One region of the Exiguobacterium sp. s7 genome, then DNA from elsewhere that is predicted to be linked to it. Evidence: predicted binding sites of a transcription regulator. Region 1 holds the regulator's gene; each other region holds the start of a gene.

Region 1 (7,421 bases):
TTAGGCAAGTTAGTGTTTGTGATAAATATCACATTTACTTTCTGAACTTAGTGTACTATTTCACAAGAAGGTTTGACAATCCCTTTGCTCACTTTTTCACGTAATTATGTCTAAAGTTTGAACTCCATGTGTGACAACAAAAAAACCGTCCCGCAACCGGAACGGTTCACTTATGAGTTTGTGGTGCGTCGTCCTTTGACCCAGTGATAGATAACGACGCCGATATAGGTGAGGAGACCGATCACATACAGACTGAAGCCAATCAAAATCCAGCCCAGCGCGTCCCAACCGCGGACGAAGACGAGTCCGATGATACACGATACGTATCCCACGAGAAGCAACGTTAACGAGAAGACGAGTCTCCGCTTGAATCGCGATTTCAAAAAGTTTAGCACGGCAATCAACAAAATTGTCGTCAACACGCCGATGATGATGAGTTCATCCCCATAGTACTCCCAAGCCATCGCTTCTCCCCCTGACCTATGTTCGATTGGCTCCATCGTATCACGTCCTCCCCCTGTTCCCCATCTCTAAAAAAAGCCATCCGCATCATCGCGAATGGCTTCTCAGTTAACGAACATAAATCGTCTTCGTCACGCTTCGGCCTTTTGGCGTCACGAGACGGAGTGTCAATTTCGTTCCTTTCTTTTGTGGGGTGAAACTGAGCGTTGTCGACGTCGACGTCACCGTCTTCTTCGCGAGCACCGTCGACCCCCGCGTGAGCGTCAATGTGCCGTACCCGACGTTCGATGTCACCTTCAGTGTCTTCGATGTGCTTGATGGAATCGTCGTCACGAGCGTCGGTGTCGGTCCAGTCGTCACCTTCACCGTCTGCACATGTCGGAACGTCCCGCTTTGGCTCGTCAACGAGAGCGTCGCATTGACCGGTTGCCGCGTGAAGCGGAGCGTCACACGTCCGGTGCTGCTCGCTTTTGCTGTGGCGAGCACCGTCGACCCTTTTTTCAACGTGACCGTGCTATTCGGGATCACGTACCCGACCCAGAGTGACTTCTCATCATTAATCGAGAGCGTCGACAGCGACGTTTTCGGCAACTGAATCGAGACGTCACGCGATTTCGAGCCGACCGATGCTTTGACGCGAACACGATCCCCCGGTTTGGCGGGGACGGTGTAACGTGTCGTCGATAGGCGTTTGGCCGAGACGAGTTTGTCATTTACATAGAAGCGCACTGTCGCCGTGCTCGTCTTTTTGATTGAGAGTGTCGCTTGTGTCTTTGTCATCAACGTGTCCGTCACACTGAGCGTCGGAGTGAACGCACGAACGGTCTTCGTGAGTTCGTACGTCGCATCGCCGCTCGAACGAGTGACGAGAATGACTTCCCCTTCTTTTAATGGCGTCTCGAACGTGTACGGCATGACGCGTGTTGTCGCCACATGCGTCCCGTTTCGATAGATGCGATAGGCCTGATCGGTACTCGATGTGATGTTGATGGATTTGTCATACATTAACGGTGTCCGAGTCCACGAAAAGACAGGCGGTTCCACTCTTGTCTCCACGGTCGTGAGCCGGAACGCTGAAGCGGGTGCCTCTTTTAACTTGAAGTAGACTTTTGTTCCGATGTCTACAGGCATCGTATTAAACTCTTTAATCGAAATGAGTCCGTCTTCATCTGCCTGCTCATTCGAAATTTCGTAGTATTTCCCACTGCGAATCAACACATCCACTGCGGCGTTCGGCGTCGTTTTCAATGTGACACCTGAAGTGACCGTTTTCGTCAGAACCGAGATACCATTTGATGAAGTATCGTCACTTTCTTTGACCGTCTGAAGTTCAATCGGATCGGCGTAAACACCTGACCCACTACCGATTTTCACAGTCACACGCGATCCAGGTGTGAACCACCGCGCCGGTTGCCACGTATAGCGTCCCGACTCATCCGATCGGATCGTCGCCGATTGATAGTTCAACAATGAATCCGATGAGTTCGATTGATACAAGTTTTTCGTCACACTGACAAACACCGGCGTGTTCGGTGTCGTCTTCCCGCTAATCGGACCTAAGACACCGGTTGGCGGGTCGAGTGTGAGTGGCACATAGTTCGATGCCCATAAGTCTAACCGGCGCTCAAAATCGTTCCACTTAAAAATCATGTCATACGACTCATTCGTCTGTAACGTCAGTTTCCCTTGCTCCCAAACGAACGGGTCGTCTTGATAGGCTAAACGTGCCGTCAGCTCAGTCGCTGGAATCGGTAAGGCCGTACCATCAACGAGCGTGGCCGTTCCGTTGACGTCATATGGACGACCTACCTCATAGCGATTCGTCGTTTTCGGCACATTGACATTCAGTTGCCATGGCGCTTTCCATAAAGACTCCGGCGTGTACACTTCCGTCTTCTTCATACCAAAAACGTACCACGGACCGTGTTGTCGAATGTCAGCGTCATCAATCGGTGCCTCTTTCCACTCATTCGTGCTGACGTTATAACTGACATAGAATGTCGTATACATTTCTCGCGTCATGAAGTAGTAGGTGCCGTCTTTCCACGTAAGATTACTTATGTTTGGCGCATCTTTCTCAATCCATCGTTTCGTCGCCAAATCGAAAATAAACATGTGCTCCGAGTCATCACTTTTGATCACGAACCATTGATTCGCTTCTTTCATGTGACGGGCCCACCTCACCTGTCCTGAATAGGAACTGATTGTCTCAAGCACTTCTCCTGTCACCGTCCGCTTCGTCACTTGACCGTCGGCGAACGCGAGGACGTTCCCATCATCGAGCAGACTGTATACCGGATCGCTGCCTTTCGTGAGCGATCCGAGAATATCACCTGACGTCGACGTGATGATATACTTTTCGTCATCAGCCCATAACATCATTCCTGTTGTTACATTCGTTGAGACGAGTCGATTCTCACTTCCTGCTTCGATCGGGAATGTCGTCGCCACATTCGTACGTATATCCCACATCACCCAATCCGGCCACCCTTTTAACATAAATCGGCCGTCTCCGATGGCATACATATTGTAAGCAGCAGACACACGAATCGGTAACGTATATTCCTCACCGGTCTGAATGTGAATAAGCGTCTCCGGATCTCCCGAACGCCACACATATCCACTATCTCCTACGACTTCTCCTGCCGGAATGATTTCCGGTTTGGCATAATCCTCTGCTCGGACTTCTACTCCCGGTGCTACCATCATGACGAGCACCACGAGCATGCTCCATAACCACTTCTTCATTACTCTCCTCATTTCTGTTTATGAATGCATAACTTTCAAAAATAATCCATTTTTTTGATTTAACCCTCCTAATTTTAAGTTGTTTTTTCAAAATTGAATAGCCCTAAAATCAAAAAAACACCACGTCGCATGACATGGTGTTCACTTCTCATTCATTTGTTTCATCAAATCGACTTGTTCTTTCACCATCGCCTCTTTCTCACGTCGGAGCACACCCCGGTACGTGATGCGTGAAATCGATAAACTGATCTCATACAAGAAGAAGAGCGGCAGTGACACCATGAGGTGCGACGTCAAATCCGGCGGCGTGATAAAGGCCGCGACAACGAACAAGGCGAAGTAGGCGTACTTCCGGATCGATGACAGGAAGTACGGCGTCACGACACCGATGCGCGTCAAGAACATCGTCACGACCGGTAACTGGAATAACAGTCCGAATGGGATGGTCAGTTGCAGCAAGAACGTGAAGTAGTTCGACGCCCCGATGATTTGCGTCAGACCAAGGTCTTGCCCGAGGTCCGTCGAGATATCGAGGACGAGCGGGAACAACCAATAGTAGGCAAACGCCAAACCGACGAGGAACAAGATAAAGATGATCGGAATATAGGCGAGCGTCGCTTTCCGCTCGTTCGGATGCAGACCAGGTGCGACAAACGCCCACAGTTGATACAGTAGAAACGGACCAGCCGCGACGAGCCCGATGACGAGCGCCAAGTTCAAGTAAATCATGAGCGGGTCCGCGACCCCAAAGGCGTTCAATTCAAGGCCTCGTTCGACGAGGTCGGCCTGGAGATAGGCGAGCACATATTTGACACTCGGCAAAGCAATCAAAAAGAAGGCAAAGACGACAAATGCCGACAGCATCAGTCGTCTCCGCAGCTCTGTCAAGTGGTCGGACAGTGCCCGTTCTTGATCAGGTTGATGGCTCATCGCTTACTGCTCTTTCTTCTCAATTTCTTTCTTGTCTTTCTCGTCATGCTCGTTCATCATGCCACTCGTGGCATTTTTGAACTCACGGAGCGTCTGTCCGGCGGCACGGCCGAACTCAGGCAATTTCTTCGGCCCGAAGATGATGAGCGCGATAATCGCGATGACAAACAGACTTGCTCCGCCTGGAATACCGACGACGAGTGACGATAATAGTAATTCCATTATTGATGGACCCCCTCAGCAGATGGATAGTGTTGCATAAAGTAAATGAGCGACTGGAGTTCGATCGACAAGTCGATATGATGGACGCGGACCGTATCCGGCACAGTAAGCCTGGCCGGTGTAAAGTTCAAGATGCCTTTGATGCCGAAGCGGACCAAGTCATCCGCGACAGGCTGTGCATAGGCAGACGGCACCGTCAAAATCGCGACGTCAATCTTGTTTTGCTTCATAATCTGTTCCATCTCATCGACGTGATGAATCGGGACACCGGACATCGTCGTGCCGACTTTTGTCTCGTCTGCGTCGAACCCGACGACGATATGTGTGTTATTGTTTTTAAGGAAGTTATAGTTGACGAAAGCTGTCCCGAGATGACCAACCCCGACCAAGGCGACGTTCGTAATCTCGTCCTGATTCAGTGTCTTACGGAAAAAGTCTAACAGATACTGTACGTTATAGCCATATCCCTTTTTACCGAGCGCACCGAAATACGAGAAATCGCGACGGATCGTGGCCGAATCGACCTTGACCGCCTCACTCAGTTCAGCAGAAGAGACACGCTGTTTTCCTGATGAATGCAGGCTTTGGATAAACCGATAGTATAGTGGCAACCGTTTGGCTGTCGCTTGCGGAATCTTTGGTTCGTTTTGACTCAACGGAAAGAGCCTCCTTTTTACGACGCGTTTCAAACGAATCTAATTTCATACACCTTGATTGTAAACGAATTCACATAACCACTCAACGAATATACCTGAAAAGACTAAAAAATACAGTATACTAAATAGAGAGAAAGGGGTTTTTTCACTTGATCCTACTGCAAGTCAATAACTTATCGAAATCATTCGGCGTTGAGCCGATTTTAGAGAACGTCAAACTCGAAATCCAAGAAGGCGAACGCGTCGCCCTCGTCGGCCGGAACGGCGCCGGCAAGTCGACACTGCTCAAAGTCATCGCCGGGGAATACAACTATGACTCGGGCGATATCATGAAACCGAAAGACGTGACGATCGGCTATCTCGCCCAAGATTCAGGACTTGAATCGAACGAGACGATTTGGAACGAGATGCTTACCGTCTTCACCGACTTAATTGAACAGGAAAAAACGCTCCGCCGCATGGAACAAGACATGGGATCTGAGCGCATCTTGAACGACCCGGCCGCCTATGAGCGCCTGCTGTCGTCTTACGATGAAGAACAGCATACGTTCAAAGACCGCGGCGGCTATCAATACGAGGCGACGATCCGCTCCGTCCTTCACGGGATGCGCTTCTATCCGGACGACTTCGAGCGCCGCATCGATACGCTTTCCGGTGGACAACGGACCCGCCTCGCCCTGGCGAAGATGCTCCTTCAAAGTCCAGACCTGCTCATCTTGGATGAGCCGACGAACCACTTGGACATCGAGACGCTCGGTTGGCTCGAGAAGTATTTGAGCGGTTATAAAGGCGCTGTCCTCATCGTCTCCCACGACCGCTATTTCCTCGACCGGGTCGTCTCGGTCGTCTATGAGCTGTCACGCCACCGGAGCCGTCGCTTCGTCGGCAACTATACGAAGTATCTCGAACAGAAGGCCGCGATCTATGAGCAAGAGAAGAAGCAGTTCGAATCCCAACAAGAAGAAATCGCCAAGATGCAGGACTTCATCCAACGCAACATCGCCCGGGCGACGACGACGAAACGCGCCCAGAGCGTCCGCAAACGTCTTGAGAAGATCGACCGGATGGACGTGCCGGATGGTGACGAGCGCAGTGCCGTCCTCTCGTTCTCAATCAAACGCCAAAGCGGGAATGACGTGTTGAGCGGCAGCGACCTCGCCATCGGTTATGAGGAGCCGATCGCCCAGCATCTCCGCTTCCAACTGCAACGCGGCGAATCGGTCGCCCTCGTCGGTCCGAACGGGGTCGGTAAATCGACGCTCTTGAAAGTGTTGACGAAACAACAGCCGGCGCTCACTGGTGACATCCGCTACGGCACAGGCGTCGAGATCGGCTACTACGACCAGGAACAACAGAACTTGTCGGATGCCAACCGCGTCATCGACGAGATTTGGAACGACTGGCCGCTCATGCGCGAACAAGAAGTTCGCAGCCTGCTTGGTCAGTTCCTGTTCAGCGGTGACGACGTCATGAAACGTGTCCATGAACTGTCGGGTGGAGAGCGGGCCCGCTTGACGCTCGCGAAACTGAAGCTCGAGCAACCGAACTTGCTCATCTTGGATGAGCCGACGAACCACTTGGACCTCGACTCGAAGATGATCCTCGAGAACGCCCTCGTCGACTACCCGGGCACAATCTTGTTCGTATCGCACGACCGTTACTTCATCGACCGGCTCGCGACGCGCGTCTTAGAGATCACACCGAACGGCATCGATGAATACCTCGGCGATTACTCGTATTACGTCGAGAAGAAAGAAGAACTTGAAGAACTGGCCCGACTCGCCCGCGAAGAGACGAAACAAGTCATCGTCAAGAAACAGCGCGCCGACAAGGAGCAGCAACGCGAGGAACGCCGGATGAAACAACGGATCGAGGAGATTGAGCTCACCATCGAGCAACACGAGGCCCGTCTCGAAGAGATCGAGCAACTGTTGTGTGAACCGGACGTCTTCAACGACTTCGCCCGGGCACAGGAACTGTCGACCGAGTCCGATGCGACGAAAGAATCGATCACGGCACTGTATGCAGAATGGGAGGAGCTCCATTCATGATGCGATCCCGTGCGATGCGAATCGAGTGGATGCACGCCTTCCTGACTGGTCTCGCCTACATCGTGCCGACCGGGACGGAGTACGTATCCGAACTGATTCGTGGGGAACCGACCGTCGTCCCGTCGTTCCTGTTTTATTTCCTGCCGGTCGTCATCGGCTTCATCATCCAGACGTGGAGCGGGATTGTCATCAGCTTGTTGAGCGGTCTGCTCATGAGCACGCTCTTTATCCGCCTCGTCGTCTGGCCGGTCGATGTGACCGTGCACAGCTTTTACACGCCCGGCTCGGTATGGGGCCACTTCTATCAGTCGACGCTCCTCATGTGGGTGCTCGCCTTGATCGTCTATGTCGT
Region 2 (7,421 bases), on a different contig from region 1:
TGTCAAGAAACGGACCGGACACCGTGTCGCCATCATCGGCAGCGGGCCGGCCGGACTCGCGGCGGCCGATCAGTTGAACCAGCTCGGCCATGCGGTCACGATTTATGAGAAGGCGGATGAGGCGGGCGGTCTGTTGTTCTATGGCATTCCGAACATGAAGCTCGAGAAAGACGTCGTCCGGCGTCGTGTACGTCTGCTTGAGGCGGAAGGGATCCGCTTCAAGACCGGCGTCAACGTCGGGACCGACGTGACGATCGAGTCACTCCGTCACACGTACGATGCTGTCATTCTCGCGACGGGCGCACAGAAACAACGGACGCTCGGCATCGATGGGGATGATGCCAACGGCGTCGAGCCGGCGATGGATTATTTGACGGAATCGACGCGTATGCTCGGCGGGAAATCGCTCGACGCTCGATACGATGCGGAGGGGAAAGACGTCATCGTCATCGGTGGTGGGGACACGGGCGCGGACTGTGTGGCGACGGCAATCCGTCAAGGCGCCAAGTCAGTGACACAGTTTGGGAAACACCCGGAGAAAGGTATGTTCCGGGCACCGGAGAAGCCATGGCCGCTCCAACCGGACACGTTATCGACTGATTACGCTTATGCGGAAGCGATTGAACACTTCGACCGTGACCCGCGCACGTATTTGATTCGCTCGAACCGAGTCATCAAAGAGGGGGACCGGGTCGTCGGCATTGAGACGGAACGGATGGAGAAAATCGTAAAACCTGATGGACAGGCGATGTTCTTCGTCGTCGACGGTTCAGTAGAGACGTATCCAGCCGATCTCGTGCTTGTCGCCATCGGGTTCGAACGACCGGAGCGAGAGCTCCGGAAAGTCGGCATCGAGGCGAACCATGACTATACGTCGAACGTCGAGGGTGTGTTTGTTGCAGGGGATGCGAGACGGGGACAAAGTTTGATTGTTTGGGCAATCCGAGAAGGTCGCGAGGTCGCGGATACCGTCGACGGATACTTGAACACTTGTCAACAACAGCTAAAAACTTCATCATAAAAAGGAGCGACGAATTCGTCGCTCCTTTTTACATGGACATTTAGGAGGAGTCAGAAATGATTATCGAAATCCTCATGTACACCGGGATTTGGTTTTTACTCGTGCTCGTCTTGCTCGGTACGATTTACGCTCGGCGCAATCGGAAGTGATTACAACACCATGGCGGCGATCAAGCCGAAGATGATGAGCGGAATATTGTAGTGGAGGAACGTCGGCCACACCGTCTCACGCAAGTGGTCGTGTTGACCGTCGGCGTTCAAGCCGCTCGTCGGTCCGAGTGTCGAGTCACTTGCCGGGCTACCAGCATCACCGAGTGCACCGGCCGTCCCGATGATGGCGATTGTCGCCTCGACCGAGAAACCGTATTGGATGCAAAGCGGGACGAAGATGGCCGCGATGATTGGAATCGTCGAGAAACTCGAACCGATTCCTAACGTGATCACGAGTCCGACGAGGAGCATGACGAGCGCGGCGACAAATTGTGAGTCGCCCATGATGCCGCTTGCGCCACTGACGAGCGGATCGATGGCACCGGTCGCGCGGATGACGGCGGCAAAACCGCTCGCTGCAATCATGACGAAGCCGATGAAAGCCATCATGCGCATCCCGCTCGTGAAGATGTCGTCTGCCTCTGACCAAGGGATGAGGCGAAGCAGCGTCAACAGGATGAGTCCTGAGACGGCCGATGCGATCATCGATTCGGTCTGAAGTTGAACGACGAGCACGACGAGGACGACGGCAGCTGTGAGCCAGATTTTGAGCGGGCTCAACGTCCGAATCTCGTAATCAGTAGGCCCGAGTTGAATCGTATCGTACGTCCGCGGCTTCCGGTAGTGGAAGAAGGCGGTGACGAGACCGACGAGCATCCCGAGGGCTGGGATGGCCATGATGCTGACAATATTGACATCACCGACGGCCATGCCGTTCGTTTCCACGTTCGGCAGCAAAATCTCATTCAAGTAAATGCCGCCGAATCCGACCGGAAGTAACATATACGGCGTGACGAGACCGAACGTGAGAATCGTCGCCACGAGCCGGCGGTCGAGCTCCAACTCGTTAAAGAGCACGAGGAGCGGCGGGATGACAATCGGGATGAACGCGATGTGAATCGGTAAAGCGTTCTGCGAACTGATTGCTAGTAATAAGAGGAACGATAGCAACAACGCCTTGACGCGCGCCACGCTCTTACCGGTGACGTCGCGGCCAGACATGCTAATCAACTTCTCAGCGAGGACATCTGGGAGCCCTGTTTTTGACAAACCGACGGCGAACGCACCGAGTAGCGCATAACTGAGGGCGATGGTAGCCCCTCCGCCAAGACCGTCACTGAAGGCGGTCAACGTGTCGTTGAACCCGAGACCTCCGACGAGACCGCCGACGATTGCGGCGAGGATGAGCGACAAGACGATGTGAACTCGACTGATCGCGAGAGCGAATAATACGATAACAGCTAATAAGACAGCATTCATCAATTCCAACACCTTTCTTTCAAACTCTTTCTCTTGTTATCACTTTAATATGATAAAGACTTTTGAAATTTAACATACGTTTTTCGGGTTGTCAAATCGATTGTTCAAAAAAAGCGATAACTCCGAAAAGTTATCGCTCGTTCATGATCATTCAACGTTATGGTACACCTGGCGCACGTCTTCGAGATCTTCGAGGACGTCGAGCAGTTTTTCGAACTGTTCTTTCGACTCGTCGTCGAGGGCGATCTCGTTTTGTGGCAACATCGTCAACTCGGCGACTTCAAACGTCTCGATGCCTGCAGCTTTGAAGGCAGTCTGGACGGCATGGAACGCTTCTGGTTCCGCATAGACGATAATCGTCTCATCTTCTTCGATGACATCGCGAACGTCAAGATCGTGCTCCATCATGAGTTCGAGTACGTCGTCAGCAGACATGCCGCTGACACCGATGACGGCCGTCGCGTCAAACATGTAAGCGACCGATCCGCTGACACCCATGTTGCCGCCGTTTTTGCCGAAAGCGGCGCGGACTTCAGACGCCGTCCGGTTGACGTTGTTCGTGAGCGTGTCGACGATGAGCATCGAGCCGTTCGGTCCGAACCCTTCATAGCGGAGTTCATCGAAGTTCTCTTCGTCGCCGCCTTTCGCCTTGTCGATGGCGCGGTCGATGATGGCGCGTGGGACGTTGTACGTCTTCGCCCGTTCAACGACGAATTTGAGCGCTTGATTTGATTCTGGATCTGGTTCCCCTTGGCGGGCGGCTACGTAGATTTCACGGCCGAACTTCGCATAAATGCGACTCGTATTGGCGTCTTTTGACGCCTTTTTCTCTTTAATGTTGTTCCATTTACGACCCATTACATGTCATCTCTCTTTCCATTGTTCGATTGATTCATCCTCGATTATATAAGAAGACGTGGATGTTGACGAGTAAAAATCATCCCTCGCTCTTATCCATCTTCTCGACGATCTCCGTCAACGTCTTCAGGCTGTCAATCAATCGATCCGTCTCTTCCTCGTCTAAAAAAGCGAGGCGGTCCTCGAACAAGCGTCGAAACGAGTCGCGACGCTCGCGAAGAACGAGCTCACCTTTGTCGGTCAATTGGTTCCAGATGACACGGCGGTCACGCTCGTCCGGCACGCGGGTGATGTAGCCCTCATCGACGAGCTTCGTGATGAGCGGCGTCACGTTTGGCGGGGCGATCGATAGCGTCTCGCTGATGTGTCCGTTCGTCACGGCACCTTCATCCTCAATCAACATGAGGAGATGAAAGTGGGAAAAGTTCAAGTTTGGGATTTGCGGGAGGTCGGAACGGCGTAACAACTTCCTGCGGATTAATGGGATCAGTTTTACGAACTGATCGGCTGCGTCTTGTCTCGGCATAGTCATGTCACTTCCTAATTAGGTTCTTTCTTCATTATACACGACCGAGGGCGGGGTGGACGACCAATCCTTGTTGCGTGACAAATTGCACAGCACATCAGACAAACAGGCGTCACAATATATGTAAGCGTTTACATTTGTTAGACTTCATCTTTTCATGAAAACGCATACGATTTTACTGAGCGTCCTATCAAAAAGCAAGACCTATCCTCATTCTTCAAAAAAATATTGTGAAAGAGTTCACATTGTTGTCACGCACAAATTGTTGGAAACGTTGTATTCTATGAATGTGAAGGAAAGCACAAACTCTTATCAAACCACTGATCGCCCCGTGCTCTCCATCAAGTCAGCAGTATAAGCTCTCATTCATGAGGAGGAACCCAACATGGCAGTTAAAGAGAAAGCAGTAGTGGAAACATCAGCAGAACAGATGGTCGACACGCTCGTCACACGAGCACATACAGCGCTCGACACGTTAATGACGTTTGATCAAGAGAAAATCGATGCGATCGTTCAGGCGATGGCGCTAGCCGGTCTCGAACAACACGTCGCACTCGCGAAACATGCATATGAAGAAACTGGTCGCGGTGTGTTTGAAGATAAGATGATCAAAAACATCTTTGCGACAGAATATATTTATAACTCACTCCGTGGTGAGAAGACGGTCGGCGTCATCGAAGACGATGAGCAAAACGGCATCACGTACATCGCGGAACCAGTCGGTGTCGTCGCCGGGGTCACACCGGTCACGAACCCGACATCAACGACGATGTTCAAAGCAATCATCGGCATCAAAACACGTAACCCGATCATCTTCGGCTTCCACCCGTCGGCACAACAGTGTTCAAGTGAAGCGGCCCGCATCCTTCGTGACGCAGCCATCGAAGCCGGCGCACCGGAACATTTGATTCAATGGGTTGAAAAACCGTCACTCGACGCGACGAAAGCGCTTATGAACCACCCAGGAGTCGCCATGGTCCTCGCAACAGGCGGTGCGGCGATGGTCAAATCAGCCTATTCAACTGGTAAACCGGCCCTCGGTGTCGGTCCTGGTAACGTTCCAGCCTACATCGACAAGACAGCAAAAGTAAAACGTGCCATCTCGGACGTCATCTTGTCGAAAACGTTCGATAACGGGATGATCTGTGCATCTGAACAAGCGATCATCGTCGACCAAGAAGTTTACGAAGAAGTGAAAGCCGAAATGACGGCGCTCGGTTGCTACTTCTGCTCACCAGAAGAGAAAGCAAAACTCGAGACACTCGTCATTAAAACAGACTCTTGTGCGGTAAACCCTGAAATCGTCGGGAAGCCTGCAGCCTGGATCGCCGAGAAAGCTGGACTTAGCGTTCCGGCCGACACGAAAATCTTGATTGCCGAACTCGAGACGGTCGGCGCGACAGAATTGCTCTCACACGAGAAACTTAGCCCAGTACTAGGAGCCTATAAAGTCCAATCGCGTGAAGAAGGTTTCGCCATCGCTGAGAAGATGCTCGAAATCGGTGGTCTCGGTCATACGGCAGCCATCCACTCGACAGACGACGACGCCATCCTCGCATTCGGACTCCGGATGAAAGCTTGCCGCATCATCGTCAACTCGCCAACGGCACACGGCGGGATCGGTGACCTCTATAACGAAATGACACCATCACTCACACTCGGTTGTGGGTCGTACGGTAAAAACTCCGTCTCTGAGAACGTGACGGCGAAACATCTACTCAACGTGAAAAAGGTGGCGAGACGTCGCGTGAATATGCAATGGTTTAAAGTCCCTGAAAAGATTTACTTTGAGAAAAACTCGGTCCAATACCTTCAATCGCTCACATCGAAAAAACGGGCGATGATCGTTACAGATGAAATGATGGTCAAACTCGGATTTGCCGATAAAGTCGTCAAAAACTTGCCGGCTGGTGTCGAGTACCGCATCTTCGACCAAGTCGAGCCAGACCCATCGGTCGAGACGGTCATGCGTGGTGCCGAAGCGATGCGTCACTTCCAACCAGACATGATTATCGCACTCGGTGGTGGATCACCGATGGATGCCGCGAAAGGCATGTGGCTCTTCTACGAACGCCCAGAAGAGAAGTTCTCGAACCTTCGCCAAAAATTCATGGATATCCGCAAGCGGACGTACAAGTTCCCGACACTCGGCAACAAGTCGATGTTCGTCGCCATCCCGACAACATCAGGTACGGGTTCTGAAGTGACACCGTTCACGGTCATCACGGATAAGAAACGCAACGTCAAATACCCGATCGCTGACTATGCGATCACACCGGACGTCGCCATCGTCGACCCTGAGTTCGTCATGACGGTCCCAGCTTCAATCACGGCTGATACAGGTATGGACGTGTTGACACACGCCATCGAAGCGTACGTTTCGGTCATGGCAAACGACTATACGGATGGACTCGCGCTTCGTTCGATGAAGATGATCTTCGATTACCTCCCGAAAGCGTATGAGAACGGAAGTGACGCCGAAGCGCGTCAGAAAGTCCACAACGCATCGACAATGGCTGGTATGGCGTTCGCGAACGCGTTCCTCGGTATCAACCACTCGATCGCACACAAAATCGGTGGCGAGTTCCATGTCCCGCACGGACGGACGAACGCGATCCTTATGCCGCACGTCATCCGCTATAACGCGACACGCCCATCGAAACTCGCGGCGTTCCCGAAATATGAGTCATTCATCGCCGACGAGCGTTACGCTGAAATCGCGCGCTACCTCGGACTTCCAGCCAGCACGACGGAAGAAGGCGTCGAGTCGCTCATCCAAGCGATCATCGAGCTCGGTCAGCGCTTGAACATCAAACTCTCGTTCAAAGCCCAAGGCATCAAGAAAGCGGACCTCGACGCGAAAATCGACAAGATGGCAGTCGACGCGTTCGAAGACCAATGTACGACGGCTAACCCGAAAATGCCGCTCGTCGAAGAATTGAAAGAAATCATGTACGCTGCTTACGAAGGCGTATAAGTCTTACAATATCTAAACGGTTTCCCTCCTAAGAGGGAGGCCGTTTTTTCTTGAAAAATAAATATACAATTGTCAGATCACTTAATATAATAGGATAATACAACCATTTATTGGTGAGTTTTTTTATGGAGATACGTAGATGACCATTATGTACAGCCTACTGTCGGCACTATTTACTATTTTTCTTTATTTCAATCCGGCCTCGGCAACAAGTCCTTATGAGACGGCTGAATATTTTGCTTCATACGATCGGGTCGCAGAAAGCCATGAAAATGTCGAACTGTTCGAGTCGTTAGGTATCGGTGTTTCTGACGAGACTTCAGTCGATATGAAACGTGAGATTCATTACGCTCCGCTCAACACGAATTGGCCGACTATAACGATTGATGATGAATTTTACGATGGGTACGCGACAATTCCATTTGAAGAGACAATTGAAGGGGAACTGCTTCATTTGGAATGGGATGCCCCGATACCTGATGTGGCTGGAAGAGTCATCGTCCTACCGACGACCGACGTATCTTATGAAGCAATGGAAGATGCGTATGAAATCGATTATTACGGAGAAGT
Region 3 (7,421 bases), on a different contig from region 1:
TCTTTCACATGCTCTTCGTAATTTTTCCCGATACAGATGACATTTTTGAGCGGACGATACGGTGCGACGAACGTGACGTCTTGAAGCGCCAGCCTTGGCGCGACATCTAGATCGACATCCGGTTCAAACTCACGCGCGATGACTTCTAACAACGAAGTCGTATGTAATTGGTCACTGACGTCATAGACGAACTCTCCTGCCACGACACCGACCCTTTGCTCTCCTTCAACTTGAAAACTACACCATTTCATCAAAATTCCCCCTTTTTTGCTAGTATACAAAAAATCGGGACGCGACGGCCCCGATTACGCTTTGTTTAAGAAAATAATCCGCTGGTTGCTCGATCCCCGAAACCGGAGCGACCGGTCCATGAGCGGCTGTTCGAAACGCCCATCGACGAGCACATCGGCACGGTCGAGCACCCTTGTGACGAATTCGTCGTGCATGGCTTGCAACTGTTCGAGCGTATAGCCCGTATACACCCAAACGTTTTTCTGAAGGACCTTACATCCGTCGACGAGCCGTGCCAATTCTTCCGGTTGCAGAAATGGTTCCCCGCCTGAAATCGTCACCCCGTCCCAGCCTGATTGTTCGATTTGAGCGAGTAAGTCCGCGACCGAGACGTCTTGTCCTCCACGCGGATTCCAAGATTCTGGATTATGACACCCGGGGCAACGGTGCGGGCAGCCCGCCGTAAAGATGACCGTGCGAATGCCTGGACCGTCGACGACCGATTCTTCAAGTACGGATAGGACGCGCATGATGCTTCACCCTCGCTCGTTCTTCTTCTCGTTTTGCCGAATTCCACCGGTCCATCGTCCCGACCAAGTAGCCGGTGATGCGACGGATCCGTTCAATTCGTTCATGTTCGCCACATGTCGGGCACGCTTCGTCGATGATCCCTTCAAGGCCGCAGTTGCCACAACGGTCGACCGGATGGTTGATCGACCCGTAGCCGACGTTCTCGGTCCGCATGAGCCGGACGATCGCTTCGACCGCTTCCGCATTATGGGCGAGCGATCCGTCGACTTCGACATACGTGATATGACCCGCATCACAGAGCGCGTGGTAAGGCGCTTCGAGACGGACTTTATCGCGAATCGAGACCGATTGATACACGGGCACATGAAACGAGTTCGTATAAAAGGCGCGGTCGGTCACACCTTCGATCATCCCAAACGATTGCTGATCTCTCGTCACAAATTTACCCGACAATCCTTCGGCCGGGGTCGCCAAGAGAGAAAAGTTCAAATCGTATCGTTCCGATGCCTGCTTCATTCGATCACGTAAATGAGTGACGATATCGAGCCCAAGCCGTTCCGCCTCTCGTGACTCGGCATGCGTGCCACCTGTGAGAACACGAAGCGCTTCGGCGAGACCGATAAATCCGACCGAGAGCGTCCCTTGCTTCAGTACCTCGCGAAGATCGTCTTCTGGCCCGAGTCTCTCTCCCCCCCGCCAGACGTGTTGGGCATAGAGGAACCGAAATTCGTCGGCGTGCCGCTTCGCTTGATAGTCGAATCGTTCGAGCAATTGATCGATGGCGACGTCGACGTAAGCGTCGAGCGTCTCATAAAAAGTATGGATATCCGAGGAGACGAGTGCCATTTTGACCAAGTTCAACGTCGAAAATGATAAGTTGCCTCGTCCAATCGACGTCTCGGCACCATGCCGATTCCCCATCACCCTTGTCCGACAACCCATGTAGGCGACTTCCGAGCCGTGCGTCCCGTCGTAGTATTGAAGGTTGAACGGAGCATCGACGAACGAGAAGTTCGGGAATAACCGCTTGCCCGTCACACGACAGGCGAGACGGAACAAGTCGACGTTCGGATCGTCCTCATGGAAGTTGACCCCTTCTTTCACTTTAAAGATTTGAATCGGGAAAATCGGCGTCTCCCCGTTACCGAGCCCTCGCTCGGTCGCGCGCAGCAACTCTCGAATGAATACGCGTCCCCACCGGCTCGTGTCGGTGCCGTAATTGATGGAAACGAACGGTACTTGTCCGCCACCACGTGAGTGCATCGAGTTGGCGTTGTGGATGAACGCCTCACACGCTTGATACGTCGTCGCGATTGTTTCAGACTCGGCAGTTTCAAAAAGTTGCTCGGTCGTCCATTCGACTGGTAGCTTTTTGAGCCGCTCGAGCTGACGTTCATACGTCTTTTCGACATACGGTGCGAGGTCGACATCAAACATCGGGAAAGCTTGACCGCCATGCTGCATGTTTTGGTTCGCTTGAAGAATAATCGAAGCGAGCGCCATCGCCGAGCGGATATCCTGTGGCGGTCGAATCGTCCCGTGCCCGGTATGAAATCCGTTCGTGAGTAGCTCACCGAGTGGGATTTGACAACACGTCGTCGATCCTGTCACGTAGTAGTCGGCGTCATGGATATACAAAAAATTATCCTCGACGGCTTGACGTGACCGTTCTGATAATAGATATGTCGTCGACAATTGTTTTGATACTTCTGAGGATAATCGTGCCAATTTTCCAAGTGGTGATTTCCCGTCGACGTTGGCGTTCTCTTGTACGAGGTCCTGATCTGGGAGAACACAGACATCTTCATAAAGCTGGAGCATATTCACTCCGCATCACCTCACTATATATTGATTACAAGCGAGTTAATTACTCGCTTAAGTTCCATATATAGATTATGTCATGTTTTGCTATTGAGATGTGAAGTCGAAATTGTGATCAATGCTTGTGATAAAAACGCAAAAACAGTCGAGCCACTGACGTGGACTCGACTGCTCGTTGTCGTGAGCTACCTTATACTTCTTTGGCAGGTTTCACAATTTTCAATTCGACTTCTTCCGTTGCTTCCGATTCTTGGGCTTCACGCAAGCCTTTCGCGTTTAACCAGGTATAGATCGCACCCATGAACAACGCGCCACCGATGATATTCCCGAACGTGGCTGGGATCAAGTTGTGGATCGCGCCGGCAAAGCTGATCGCCTCAGGATGCGGGACGACGAGCGTGAGGGCGAACAAGACGAAGTTGGCGATGACGTGATCAAATCCTGAGGCGAAGAAAACGGCGACGAGAAAGATCATCGAGAAGATTTGGGCGAACTCGTTTTTCATTTGCTTCGGCAAGAAGATGGCAAGACAGACCATCCAGTTGCAGAAGATCGCGCGGAAGAAAATTTCGACCGTCGTGTGGTGCATCTTGCTTTCGACGACCGAGAACAGCCAGTTGTCCATCCCAAGTTCTTGGATGACACCGGTCGGCGCGAGCAGCAAGGCGAACAAAACGCCACCGAGCGCATTCCCGACAAAGCAGAGCAACCAGACGAGCATCGTGTCGCTGAGCGTCGTGTACCCCCGCATCGTCGAGGTTGTGAAGTACATCGTATTCCCGGTGAACAGTTCGGCTCCGCCATAGATGATCATGACGAGGGCGATCCCGAATGAGAATCCTCCGATGAGCGTTGTGAACGGAGAATCGATCAAATACATTCCGTTGACGACTTTCAGTGTGAAAATTGAAGCGAATCCGATAAAGATCCCCGCGAGCATTGCTCGTAAAAAGTACTCCATTGGCCGATAATGAATCATTTGCGAAGATGCCTGTGCTTTCTTCCGCAACGATTCGAGTGCATGGATTTCCATTGATGCCATGTCACAAACCCTTCTTTCTGTTTGAATGAAACCATTATAATAAGAACGAACATGTGAAATCATTAACAATATAAGCCCGAAACGAATAAATTGCAATCGCCCCTTCCACATGTTGACACATTTTTCACATCGTAATCGTTTACATTTGTCGGATTTGTGACTAGAAAAAAACGACCCTTTGCAAAGGGCCGTTCGAAATGATTATTCTTTGTTTTCAGAAGCCTCTTCCGACTCTTCCGTTGAAGTTTCTGACGCCTCTTCAGTCGCTTCAACTTCGCCTTCTGTCGCTGTATCAGCTTCAAGGTCTTCGACCGCCACCGGTTCATTCACCGATGCGATTTGAAGATCACCCTCAGATACGATTTCGTAATCTTTGTTCTCTGGAATATCAGCGACAGTGAGCGAGTCACCGATGCCGAGTTCAGAAACATCAAGCTCGATACGCTCCGGAATGTTGGCTGGTGTTGCCGAGACCGTTACTTTATAGAGCGTCTGTGCCAAGTAGCCGCCTTCTTTGACGCCTTTCGCGTCGCCGACAAGTGTGACGTCCGCTTCGACTTCTGTCGCTTCGTCCATCTTCACTGCCATAAATTCGACGTGCTTGTATTCGTTCGTAAATGGGTCGACTTCTGTCCCGTGAACGAGTGTGTTCACTTTCTTACCATCGATATTGAGTTCGATCAAAGCGTTGTCGCCGTGTTCACGAAGAATCTTACGAAGTGCCATCTCTTCGAATGCGACCGGTGTGCTTTCAACTTTGTAGCCGTAAACGACACCTAACACTTTTCCTTCTTTACGCAAGTTAGCGCGGACCGAACGTGGTCGTAATTCTCGTTTCGTTACTTTAAGCGTGTCTGCCATAATCTTTTCCCCCTACTGGTTTATCGATCATGTCTACATCTTGAGGGTGAGGCAGTGAAAAAGCCACCTCTCAACCTCGATGCGTTGAGTGACATGTGTATATTGTTCCCATAGCCACCTATCCATAAACGTAACAGGAGGTTAAGAAAAGATTACAGGCGTGTCACATAACGCGTTTAAATAGCTTCTCGAGCTCGTACGTGCTCCACTTCACTAAAATCGGACGTCCGTGCGGACACGTGTACGGAGACGTCGTCTGATTCAAATCGTGAAGCAATTGCCGCATCATCTCGTGGTTCAACGGATGGTTTGCTTTAATCGACCGTTTGCACGCCATCAAAATCGACGCATCTTCCCGATATTTAGCGATGTCAATGGAGCGATCCCGGATCGCCATCTCTATCAAATCACGGACCGTTCCTTCTAAATCGTGTTGCGGGTACCACGTCGGAATCTCTCTAACGAGGAACGTGTTGCCGCCGAACGGCTCCAATTCTAGACCTGCTTCTTTTAAAAGCGGAGTGACTTCTTCAATCGCGAGCGCCTCTTCTTGCGTGAACTCGAGCGTGAGCGGAAGCAGCAACAACTGGTATTCCTTGTCAGGATTCCCGAGCTGCTCGTAAAACAACTCATATTTGATTCGTTCCTGGGCCGCGTGTTGGTCAATGACGTACATCCCGTCCTCGGCACCACAGACGATATAACTCGCATGCAATTGACCGATGACGTCGAGCGGCGGCAACCGCTCTCGTTTCGTCTCGATTGTTTCCGATTCGACCGTCGACGCTATCGGCTCAGGCGCTTCATTGACGAGCGGGGTCGGCGACCATCGACTCGGTGACGTGACAGGCTCACGTGGAATTGGATAGTTCCACGTCGGCGCTTCATCCGTGACCGGCGCCCGTTCAACCGTGAAATCAAGTCGCTCTTGTTCGGTCCGATTGACCGGTCGCTCTTTCGGTTTGACCGACGGGATTAAACGCTGTTCCCGGAGTGTCAGTTGGACCGTCTCGCGAATCAATTGACAGAGCTCTTTCTCTTTTGAAAGCCGAACTTCTCGTTTCGTCGGATGGACGTTGACATCGATCAGCATCGGGTCCATGTTCACTTCGAGGACAGCGATCGGATAACGACCAATCGGTAGTAGCGTGTGGTAGCCTTCGAGCACACTTTGGGTCAACGCAAAGTTCTTGATGCTCCGACCGTTCAAGATGAGCGTCACGTACTGCTTGTTCGAACGCGTCACTTCCGGACGGACAAGATGGGCGCTCAAACTATAGTCGTTCGTCTTACTCGACGCCGTGACAATTTGTGCCGCGACTTGTCGGCCATAGATGGCGAGCATGACTTGCTTGATGTCGCCGTTCCCACTCGTCCTGAGCAGTTCCTTGTCTTCATGGAACGCCGTGAGGCGAACTTCCGGGTGGGACAAGGCGATTCGGTTCAACGTGTCGGTGATGCTCGCCAGTTCCGTCGCGGACGTTTTCAAATACTTCAATCGGGCTGGTGTATTATAGAACAATTGACTGACGGCTATCTCCGTCCCGACGTTCGCCGCGGCCGGTGTTTGCGCCGTGACAACGCCGCCTTGAAGCGTCATCTCGAACCCGTCTTCCTCGGCCCGGCGTGACTTCAGCGTTACATGGCTGACCGAAGCAATCGAGGCGAGCGCCTCGCCCCGAAAGCCGAGCGTGCGAATCCGGAACAAGTCGTGCTCGTCCCGAATCTTACTCGTCGCGTGACGTAAAAAGGCGCGCGGGGCGTCCTCTTCATAAAACCCGTGCCCGTTATCGCGGACTTTAATGAGACGGATGCCCGCTTCCTCCAAATCGACTTCGATTTTGGTGGCGCCGGCGTCAATCGCGTTCTCGACGAGCTCTTTCACGACCGAGGCCGGTCGCTCGACGACTTCGCCAGCCGCGATTCGGTTGGCCAGTTGTTCCGGTAACTCTTGAATGATTCCCATCGACTCACCCCTTCTTCGCGGATTGTTGGAGCGCATAGAGCGCTTGCATCGCCTCGATCGGGTTCATCGCCAACAAATCGAGTTCGAGCAATTGTCGTTTAATCTCGTCTTCCGCCTCAAAGAGCGATAGTTGGGCCACGGGTTCTGCCGTTCCCGGATGTTCAACAGCTGCCCGTTCCGGTTTCGAGTCCGTCTCAAGTTGAGACAAAATGGTCCGCGCCCGTTCAATCAAATCACGGGGCAATTCAGCGAGCTCAGCGACATGAATCCCGTACGACTTATCGGCCCGCCCCGGATGTACTTCATGTAGAAACACGACACGCCCGTCTCGCTCGATGGCACGGACGTGCACGTTCTCAAGAGCAGGGATCGTGTCTTCGAGCACGGTCAGCTCGTGATAGTGGGTCGAGAACAACGTCTTCGCTCCAATTGTCGAAGCGATGTATTCGACGATAGCCTGGGCGAGCGCCATGCCATCATACGTCGACGTCCCCCGACCGATCTCATCGAGCAAGATGAGGCTGTGTTCGGTCGCCTCTGTCACCGCTTGGCGTGTCTCCGTCATCTCGACCATGAACGTCGACTGGCCGCTCACCAAGTCATCGGCCGCACCGATGCGGGTAAAGATTCGATCAAACAATGGAATCTCAGCCGCTTCAGCCGGCACGAACGACCCGATTTGATGCAAGATGGCAATCAAGGCGAATTGACGCATATATGTCGATTTACCGGACATGTTCGGTCCGGTGATTAAGAGCATGCGCCGCGTGTCGTCGAGCGTCAAATCGTTGGCGACGTATTCACCGCGTGGTAGCACCGTCTCGATGACCGGATGGCGGCCACGATCGATTTGGACGTTCGTCGACGTCGTCGGCCGGACATAGTCACGTTTTTCGGCGACGATGGCGAGCGCGAGCAAGACGTCGAGCTCACTGAGCGAGCGCGCCAGTTGTTGGAGCGGTTTCGTCT
Region 4 (7,421 bases), on a different contig from region 1:
CTCCACTGTCTGCCTGCCTTCCACGACTTGGAGACCGAAGTCGGCCGGGCGATCCATGCGGAGTACGGGTTGAGCGAGATGGAAGTCACGGATGAAGTGTTCCGGAGCCGTCACTCCTTCGTCTTTGACGAAGCCGAGAACCGGATGCATACGATTAAAGCGGTGATGGCCGCGACGCTCACCGACACGAACGAATGGCTTGAACGCTGACGGATGGGAGGGGATCTCCCCTCCGGCCCGTACTAAACGAAAGGGATGAGTTCAATGTCTACGAAAATAGCGCATGACTCAAGTGGAACGGCTGGCGTGCAACCAGAGAAGAAAGATCGACGTTTAGGGCTCGGGGCGCTGACGGCACTCGTCGTCGGTTCAATGATCGGCGGCGGCGCCTTCAACTTGGCGGCCGACTTGGCCCAAGGTGCGAACGCGGGAGCGATTTTGATTGGGTGGGTCATCACCGGAATCGGGATTATCGCCCTCGGACTCAGTTTTCAAAATTTGACGATGCGTCGTCCGGATCTCGATGGTGGTGTGTACAGTTATGCCCGTGCCGGCTTCGGTCAGTTTGTCGGGTTCAACTCGGCGTGGGGCTACTGGCTATCCGCGTGGCTCGGCAACGTCGCCTATGCGACGCTTCTGTTCAGTTCGGTCGGCTATTTCTTCCCAATCTTTGAAGGCGGTCAAAACATCGCTTCGATCATTGGTGCCTCGATTATGCTATGGCTCGTGCATTCGTTGATTTTACGTGGTATCCACGAAGCGTCGATGATCAACATCATCACGACGATTGCCAAACTCGTACCGATTTTTGCTTTCATCACCATCACCTTATTCTTCTTCAACCTCGATAATTTCACGTTCGATTTCTGGGGACAGGGTGGTTTCTCATGGGGTAGTGTGAGAGACCAGGTCGTCTCGACGATGCTCGTCACACTATGGGTGTTCATCGGGGTCGAAGGGGCGGTCGTCTTATCTGGACGGGCCCGCAAGCGCTCGGACGTCGGGAAAGCGACGGTCATCGGATTGCTCGGGACGCTCATCATCTATCTGCTCATCTCGGTCATGTCGCTCGGTCTCATGAATCCAGAGAACGTGGCGAACGCCTCGCAACCGGCGATGGCGTACTTGCTCGAGTCAGCGGTCGGACCGTGGGGCGCGATGCTCATCAATGGCGGTCTCGTCATATCAGTTCTCGGAGCATGGCTCGGCTGGACGTTGCTCGCCGCTGAGATCCCATTCGTAGCCGGGAAAGACGGCGTGTTCCCGAAATGGTTCACGAAAGAGAACAAAAACAATGCGCCGGCCAACGCGCTTTGGCTCACGAACGGGTTGATCCAGCTGTTCCTCTTCACGTTCCTGTTCTCGGATGCGGCGTATAATTTCGCGTTCTCGCTCGCCTCGAGCGCCATCTTGATCCCGTACGTCTTCTCGGCCTTCTATCAAGTCAAAGTCGCGAAGAACGGCATCGGCTACAATGCCGGTGAACGTCGGACCCGCGACCTCATCATCGGAGCCGTCGCCTCGATTTACGGGATTTGGCTCATCTATGCGGCCGGAATCGACTATCTGCTCTTGACGACGTTACTGTACGCACCAGGTACGTTGCTCTACATCAAGGCGCAACGTGAGAACGGCATCAAGACGTTGACGAAGACGGAGTGGATCGTGGCCGGTGTCTTGACCGCGCTCGCCATCTTGGCCGTCGTGCGCATCGTCTCAGGAAATATCTCAGTCTTTTGATCGGGGGAAACCAATATGCGGAATAAACGAGTAGTCATCGCACTAGGTGGAAATGCGATTCAACAAGGTAAAGATGCGACGGCCGAGGCTCAAATTCGAGCCGTTGAGGCGACGGCGGAATCACTGGCCGCGCTTGTCGCCGAAGGGATTGAGGTCATCATCACCCATGGCAACGGGCCGCAAGTCGGAAATTTGATGTTGCAGCAGGCTGCGTCGGACAGTCCGGCGACGCCGGCCTTGCCGCTCGACGTTTGCGGGGCGATGACACAAGGGATGATTGGCTATTGGTTCGAGAACGCCCTCACGAAAGCACTGAGATCTCGTGGTTTGGAACGTTCGGTCGCACCGATCGTCACGCGGTCGGTCGTCGACCCGAACGATAGTGCCTTCAGTCACCCGACGAAGCCGATTGGTCCTTTCTATGACGAGGCGGAAGCGCAGCAGCTTGAACGGACGACCGGTTATGTGTTCAAAGAAGACGCCGGTCGCGGCTATCGCCGTGTCGTCCCGAGCCCGTTTCCAGTGGCGATTCTTGAGCACGCGGTCATCCGTGACCTCGTCGCCCATGAGCACATCGTCGTCGCCTCTGGCGGCGGGGGGATTCCTGTCATCGATACAGCCGATGGCTATATCGGCGTCGAGGCGGTCATCGATAAAGATTTTGCCGCTGCGAAACTCGCCGATCTCGTCGACGCCGACATGCTCCTCATCTTGACGGCCGTCGAGCACGTGTTCGTCGATTTCGGGACACCGTCGGCCCGGGCGCTCGAGGAGACGACGAAAGAACAACTCGAGACGTTTATCGCCGAAGGCCAGTTCGCACCGGGCAGCATGTTGCCGAAAGTTCGGGCCGCCCTTCAATTCGCCGAATCAGGACACGACCGGGTTGCCGTCATCACGTCGCTCGAACAAGCCCTTGCGGCGGTCCGAGGTGAGGTCGGGACGCGCGTCCGACTCGCCGCGACGCTCCAACAATAAGCTCAACGCCACAGACATCAGCGTCTGTGGCTTTTTTCCTGAATTGGCTGCTCGTCGTTTTTTATGGTCCGACATGGGGAAGGAATGTTGTATGTCGATTTAGACATTGCTATCATTTTGAGTGTAAACGTTTGCACAATTAAGAAGGGGAGTGACGAAGAGCGGCAACGCTCGATCTTATGCGTCTATTTGAAGAGGAGAACGTCTATACGCAACAAATGAAACCGCAGGCAGATGATCGGGCAATCGTCCAAGGGAGCTGCTATCGCTTCACGGTACTGACGAGCCAACTGATTCGGATGGAGTATGCCGAGGATGGGGTGTTCGAAGACCGGCCGACCCAAGTCGTCTTTAACCGGGCGTTCGCAGTCCCAGAGTTTCGCGTGATTGAGAATGAGACGGAATTGCAAATCATCACGGAGCACGTCCACCTCTACTACACGAAAGGGCCGTTCGCGCCGAACACGCTTTACGTCGACGTGAAAGGGAACTTCAGTACGTATTATAGCCGCTATACGTTTAACGGACCGGAGCGGACGTTGAAAGGGACGGCGCGAACGCTCGACCATGTCGACGGGGCGACCGAACTCGGTGAAGGCATCGCCTCGAAACAAGGGTATGCCGTCATCGATGACTCTGATTCGTTCATCATGACCGAGGACCGTTTCGTCGAACCGCGGCGTAAACATATCCATGACTTGTACTACTTCGGGTATGGGCATGAGTATAAGCGCGCACTCCGTGACTTCTATCAATTGACCGGCCCGACGCCGCTGTTGCCACGAAAAGCGCTCGGCAACTGGTGGAGCCGCTATTGGCGCTACGACGAGACGGAATATAAAGAACTCATGCGTCGGTTTAAGACAGAGGACATCCCGTTCTCGGTCAGCGTCATCGACATGGATTGGCACGTCACCGACGTCCCGGAAGAATACGGGAGCGGATGGACGGGTTATTCATGGAATAAGAACTTGTTCCCGGACCCGAAAGGATTCTTGACGTGGCTCAAGCAAGAAGGGTTGCTCGTCACGTTGAACTTGCATCCGGCGGATGGCGTGCGTGCGTTCGAAGACCAATATGTGGCGATGGCCGAGGCGATGGGCATCGATCCGTCCCAAGGCGACCGCATCCCGTTCGACTTTTCCGATAAACGCTTCATTCAAGCCTATTTCGAGCAGATGCATCATCCGCATGAAGACGACGGCGTCGATTTCTGGTGGATCGACTGGCAACAAGGCTCGACGTCGAAAATGGAAGGGCTCGACCCGCTCTGGATGCTGAACCACTATCATGCGGCCGACATCGCCCGGGATGGCGATCGACCAATCATCTTCTCCCGTTATTCGGGCCCGGGCAGTCACCGCTATCCGGTCGGTTTCTCGGGAGACACGTTGATTTCGTGGGCGTCGCTTGCGTTCCAGCCGTACTTTACGGCGACCGCTTCCAATATCGGCTATGGTTGGTGGAGTCACGATATCGGTGGCCATTACCGAGGCTCAAAAGACGATGAGCTCGCCGCACGTTGGGTCGCGTTCGGTGTGTTCAGTCCGATCATGCGCCTGCACTCGACGTTCAGTACGTTCAACGGGAAAGAGCCGTGGCGCTTCGGTCTCGAGGCGGAGCGGTCGATGAAGACGTTCTTGCGTCTGCGCCATCAATTGATCCCGTACATCTATACGATGAACTGGCGGAACCACGCGGGTGCCTTGCCGCTCATCTTACCAATGTATTATGAACATCCGGACGAGGACGCGGCGTATGAAGTACCGAACGAATACTACTTCGGCAGTGAACTCATCATCTCTCCGATCGTCGAGCCGATGAATAAACAGCTCCACGTCGCAGCGACGAACGTCTGGTTACCAAAAGGTGACTGGTTCGATTTCTTTACCGGTCATCGCTATGCGGGAGAGAAGTCGGTTCGGGTGTTCCGGGGACTTGACGAACAAGCAGTGTTCGCGAAAGCAGGGGCAATCATCCCGATGGCACGGCATTACTCGGGCCGTAACGATACGGATAACCCGGGCGAATTGGAAGTTCTTGTCTTCCCGGGCGCGTCGAATACGTTCACGCTCTATGAAGACAACGGGTCGGACCGTGACTATGAGACGGGTGCTTACGCTGAGACGACGTTCACGCTTGATTGGGAGGAACGGAAGCTCCACATTCACGTTACAGGTGACCGGACCGTCTTGCCGTCTGACCGTAACGTCACGTTACTCCTCCGAGGCGTGACCGGTTCTGGTGAATACAATCGAGAGACCCAGACACTGCGCCTCGAACTCGGTCCGATTGATGAAGAGATGACGGTGTCTCTCCCGGTCGAATTGACGGCGAACGATCACCGGCTCGATCGTTTGTATCGTTTCTTGGACCGCGCCGAGATTTCTTATGATTTAAAAGACAAGTTGTATCGATCGGCGGCAGCGAAGACGCGGCTCGAGGCATGGCTGTTCGATTTGCACGCGCTTGAACTCGACCGTGACCTGCAAGATGCGATCATGGAGTTGATGCTCGATTGAATAACGTGCTGTGACGAAGAGGGTGAAAGCCCCTCTTTTTTTTTTGTCAGAAAATCGTTGGATTTTGTAAGCGTTTTCAAATTGAATCCAACTATACTAAAAGGAGAGGCAAGATAGATTGGAGGGTTCAACATGAAACCGAAATGGACCGTAGACGACTTGCGGCAACTCGATGTATTCACCAAATGTACCGCCCGTGAGCTCGAGGCACTGTTGCCCCATGTCTATTGTCGAACGTACCGGAAAGGACAGCTCTTATTCATGGAAGGCGATCCTCGGGAGCGCGTCTACTTTTTAATCAGCGGTTACGTGAAGCTCGAGCGCAACAACGAGACGGCGACCCATCAATATACGGACTACTTGAAACCGAAGCAACTGTTCCCGTATCGTGGCTTGATGACGGAACCGTATTATCAACATTCGGCGGAGGCGTTGACCGATATCGAGGTCATCTATATGCCGACGGACCGATTCGAACAACTCGTCTCTCGGAACGCGTCGATGTTACTCCATATCGTCGGACAGATGAATCGGATTCTCGACTTGCACGAACGACGGGTGCAGGATATCATCACTCCGAGTGCGACCGAACGCGTGCTCAACACGATCCATTACTTGATTGAAGACCTCGGGGAACCGGAAGCAGAGGGGGTTCGCGTCCGGTGTCCGTTCACGACGATTGAAATCTCACGCTTATCCGGTACGTCACGGGAGACCGTGTCGAACATCTTATCGCGCTTACGAAAAGAAGAGGTGCTTCACTTCGATGCGCGTGAATTGATGATTGGCCATCCCGAATACTTTGAACAGACGACGGTATGACGCCACGTGATATACGCGGCGTCTTTTGCATGTCTGGCTAAGCGAAGCGTTCGCCATGGTCGTGTGCATCAGTTATAATTAGTGAGAATCCTCACAAAGAAAAGTTTTGGATAGTATAGAAAGGATGAACGCAGTGAAACGACTGCAAGCTCTCGCTTTAGCTGAAAAACGCCATATCGTCGGACTCGTCATCGCCGCGGTGATGATCGGATTGTCGATTTTGGCGCAGGCGTATTTAATCGTCGATATCGTCGACCAGGTCTTTTTTAAAAATGCATCGTTTGAAAGCATCATCCCGGCGCTCGGCTGGCTCATTCTCGCCCTCGTCACGCGTGCTTTGTTCGGCTACATGTCAGGACGAATCGGAGCTAGTCTAGCGGAGAAAGCGAAACGGACACTCCGGTTTCAGTTGCTTGACCGTTATACATCGAATCCGATCGAGACATCTTTGTCCGGCCAGTCCGGAAAGAAAGTCAGCGTCTTCATGGACGCGGTCGATGAAGTCGACGCCTACTTCAGCCAATATTGGCCGCAAGTCATTCAAACGTCGATCATTCCGCTGCTCATTCTCGTCGTCGTCTTCAGCCAACATTGGATCTCGGGCGTCATCATGATGGTGACGGCGCCGTTCATCCCAATCTTTTTCATTATCATCGGGATTGCGACGCAGAAAAAATCCGAACAACAGATGGAGAAGATGAACCAGTTCTCCGGAAAGTTCTTGGACGTGTTGCAAGGATTGACGACATTGAAACTATACGGTCGGACCGAGCGTGAGGCGCAAGCGATTGAAAAGAGCAGTCTCGACTTCCGCGACGCGACGATGGTCGTCTTGAAGACGGCGTTCTTATCGGGTCTCATGCTCGAGTTCATCTCGATGCTCAGCACAGGGGTCGTGGCGCTCGAAGTGGCGCTGCAAATGGTCGTCTGGCAGAACTTGACGTTCTTCTCCGGCTTTTTGATTCTCGTCTTGGCTCCGGAATACTATTTGGCCATTAAAGACCTCGGCGGTGCGTTCCATACCGGACGCGGCAGCATGGGGGCGGCCGATCGTATTTTCGAGGCGCTCGACGCACCGGATGAACGTCTGCAGTGGGGCGACCGGACGTTGACGAGCCGGACACCCGACCTCGAGCTCGACGAAGCATCATTCGCCTATGAAGGGGGGCGTTTCACGCTCCAGCCTTTAAGCGGCATGATTCCTGCCGGTGCCCACATGGCGCTCGTCGGGGCGAGCGGGTCCGGGAAGACAACCGTCTTGAACGTGTTATCGGGGCTCGTCAAACCTGACAGCGGACGTGTCCTCGTGGACGGTGAACCGCTCGAGACGTACACCGATACGTCATGGTATGACACGAT

What was found. The regulator Rex, encoded in region 1, represses fermentation and respiration genes when NADH is low (regulators of the CRP and FNR family bind a similar motif). The targets are predictions, from matches to a motif close to TTGTGAAATATTTCACAA.
Region 2: the regulator Rex is predicted to act here: its motif matches at 4,103-4,120, upstream of adhE (bifunctional acetaldehyde-CoA/alcohol dehydrogenase).
Region 3: the regulator Rex is predicted to act here: its motif matches at 3,677-3,694, upstream of KNP79_RS02070 (formate/nitrite transporter family protein).
Region 4: the regulator Rex is predicted to act here: its motif matches at 6,142-6,159, upstream of cydD (thiol reductant ABC exporter subunit CydD).

What each region holds. Positions count from the first base shown of each region.
Region 1 covers NZ_JACSLO010000020.1:7,707-15,127, reverse strand. The annotation lists gene KNP79_RS14885 (YesK family protein) at 171-464, opposite strand; gene KNP79_RS14880 (hypothetical protein) at 571-3,210, opposite strand; gene tatC (twin-arginine translocase subunit TatC) at 3,352-4,140, opposite strand; gene KNP79_RS14870 (twin-arginine translocase TatA/TatE family subunit) at 4,144-4,362, opposite strand; gene KNP79_RS14865 (redox-sensing transcriptional repressor Rex) at 4,362-5,018, opposite strand; gene KNP79_RS14860 (ABC-F family ATP-binding cassette domain-containing protein) at 5,168-7,069, shown strand; gene KNP79_RS14855 (hypothetical protein) at 7,066-7,421, shown strand, end outside.
Region 2 covers NZ_JACSLO010000001.1:439,585-447,005, forward strand. The annotation lists gene KNP79_RS02265 (glutamate synthase subunit beta) at 1-1,021, shown strand, start outside; gene KNP79_RS02270 (Na+/H+ antiporter family protein) at 1,171-2,490, opposite strand; gene KNP79_RS02275 (YebC/PmpR family DNA-binding transcriptional regulator) at 2,638-3,348, opposite strand; gene KNP79_RS02280 (MarR family winged helix-turn-helix transcriptional regulator) at 3,428-3,874, opposite strand; gene adhE (bifunctional acetaldehyde-CoA/alcohol dehydrogenase) at 4,260-6,851, shown strand; gene KNP79_RS02290 (zinc-binding metallopeptidase family protein) at 6,991-7,421, shown strand, end outside.
Region 3 covers NZ_JACSLO010000001.1:393,500-400,920, reverse strand. The annotation lists gene KNP79_RS02085 (fumarylacetoacetate hydrolase family protein) at 1-251, opposite strand, end outside; gene nrdG (anaerobic ribonucleoside-triphosphate reductase activating protein) at 306-761, opposite strand; gene KNP79_RS02075 (anaerobic ribonucleoside triphosphate reductase) at 739-2,583, opposite strand; gene KNP79_RS02070 (formate/nitrite transporter family protein) at 2,774-3,616, opposite strand; gene KNP79_RS02065 (50S ribosomal protein L25/general stress protein Ctc) at 3,827-4,486, opposite strand; gene mutL (DNA mismatch repair endonuclease MutL) at 4,650-6,452, opposite strand; gene mutS (DNA mismatch repair protein MutS) at 6,457-7,421, opposite strand, start outside.
Region 4 covers NZ_JACSLO010000007.1:17,282-24,702, reverse strand. The annotation lists gene argF (ornithine carbamoyltransferase) at 1-210, shown strand, start outside; gene arcD (arginine-ornithine antiporter) at 265-1,740, shown strand; gene arcC (carbamate kinase) at 1,756-2,718, shown strand; gene KNP79_RS09960 (glycoside hydrolase family 31 protein) at 2,898-5,240, shown strand; gene KNP79_RS09955 (Crp/Fnr family transcriptional regulator) at 5,373-6,062, shown strand; gene cydD (thiol reductant ABC exporter subunit CydD) at 6,187-7,421, shown strand, end outside.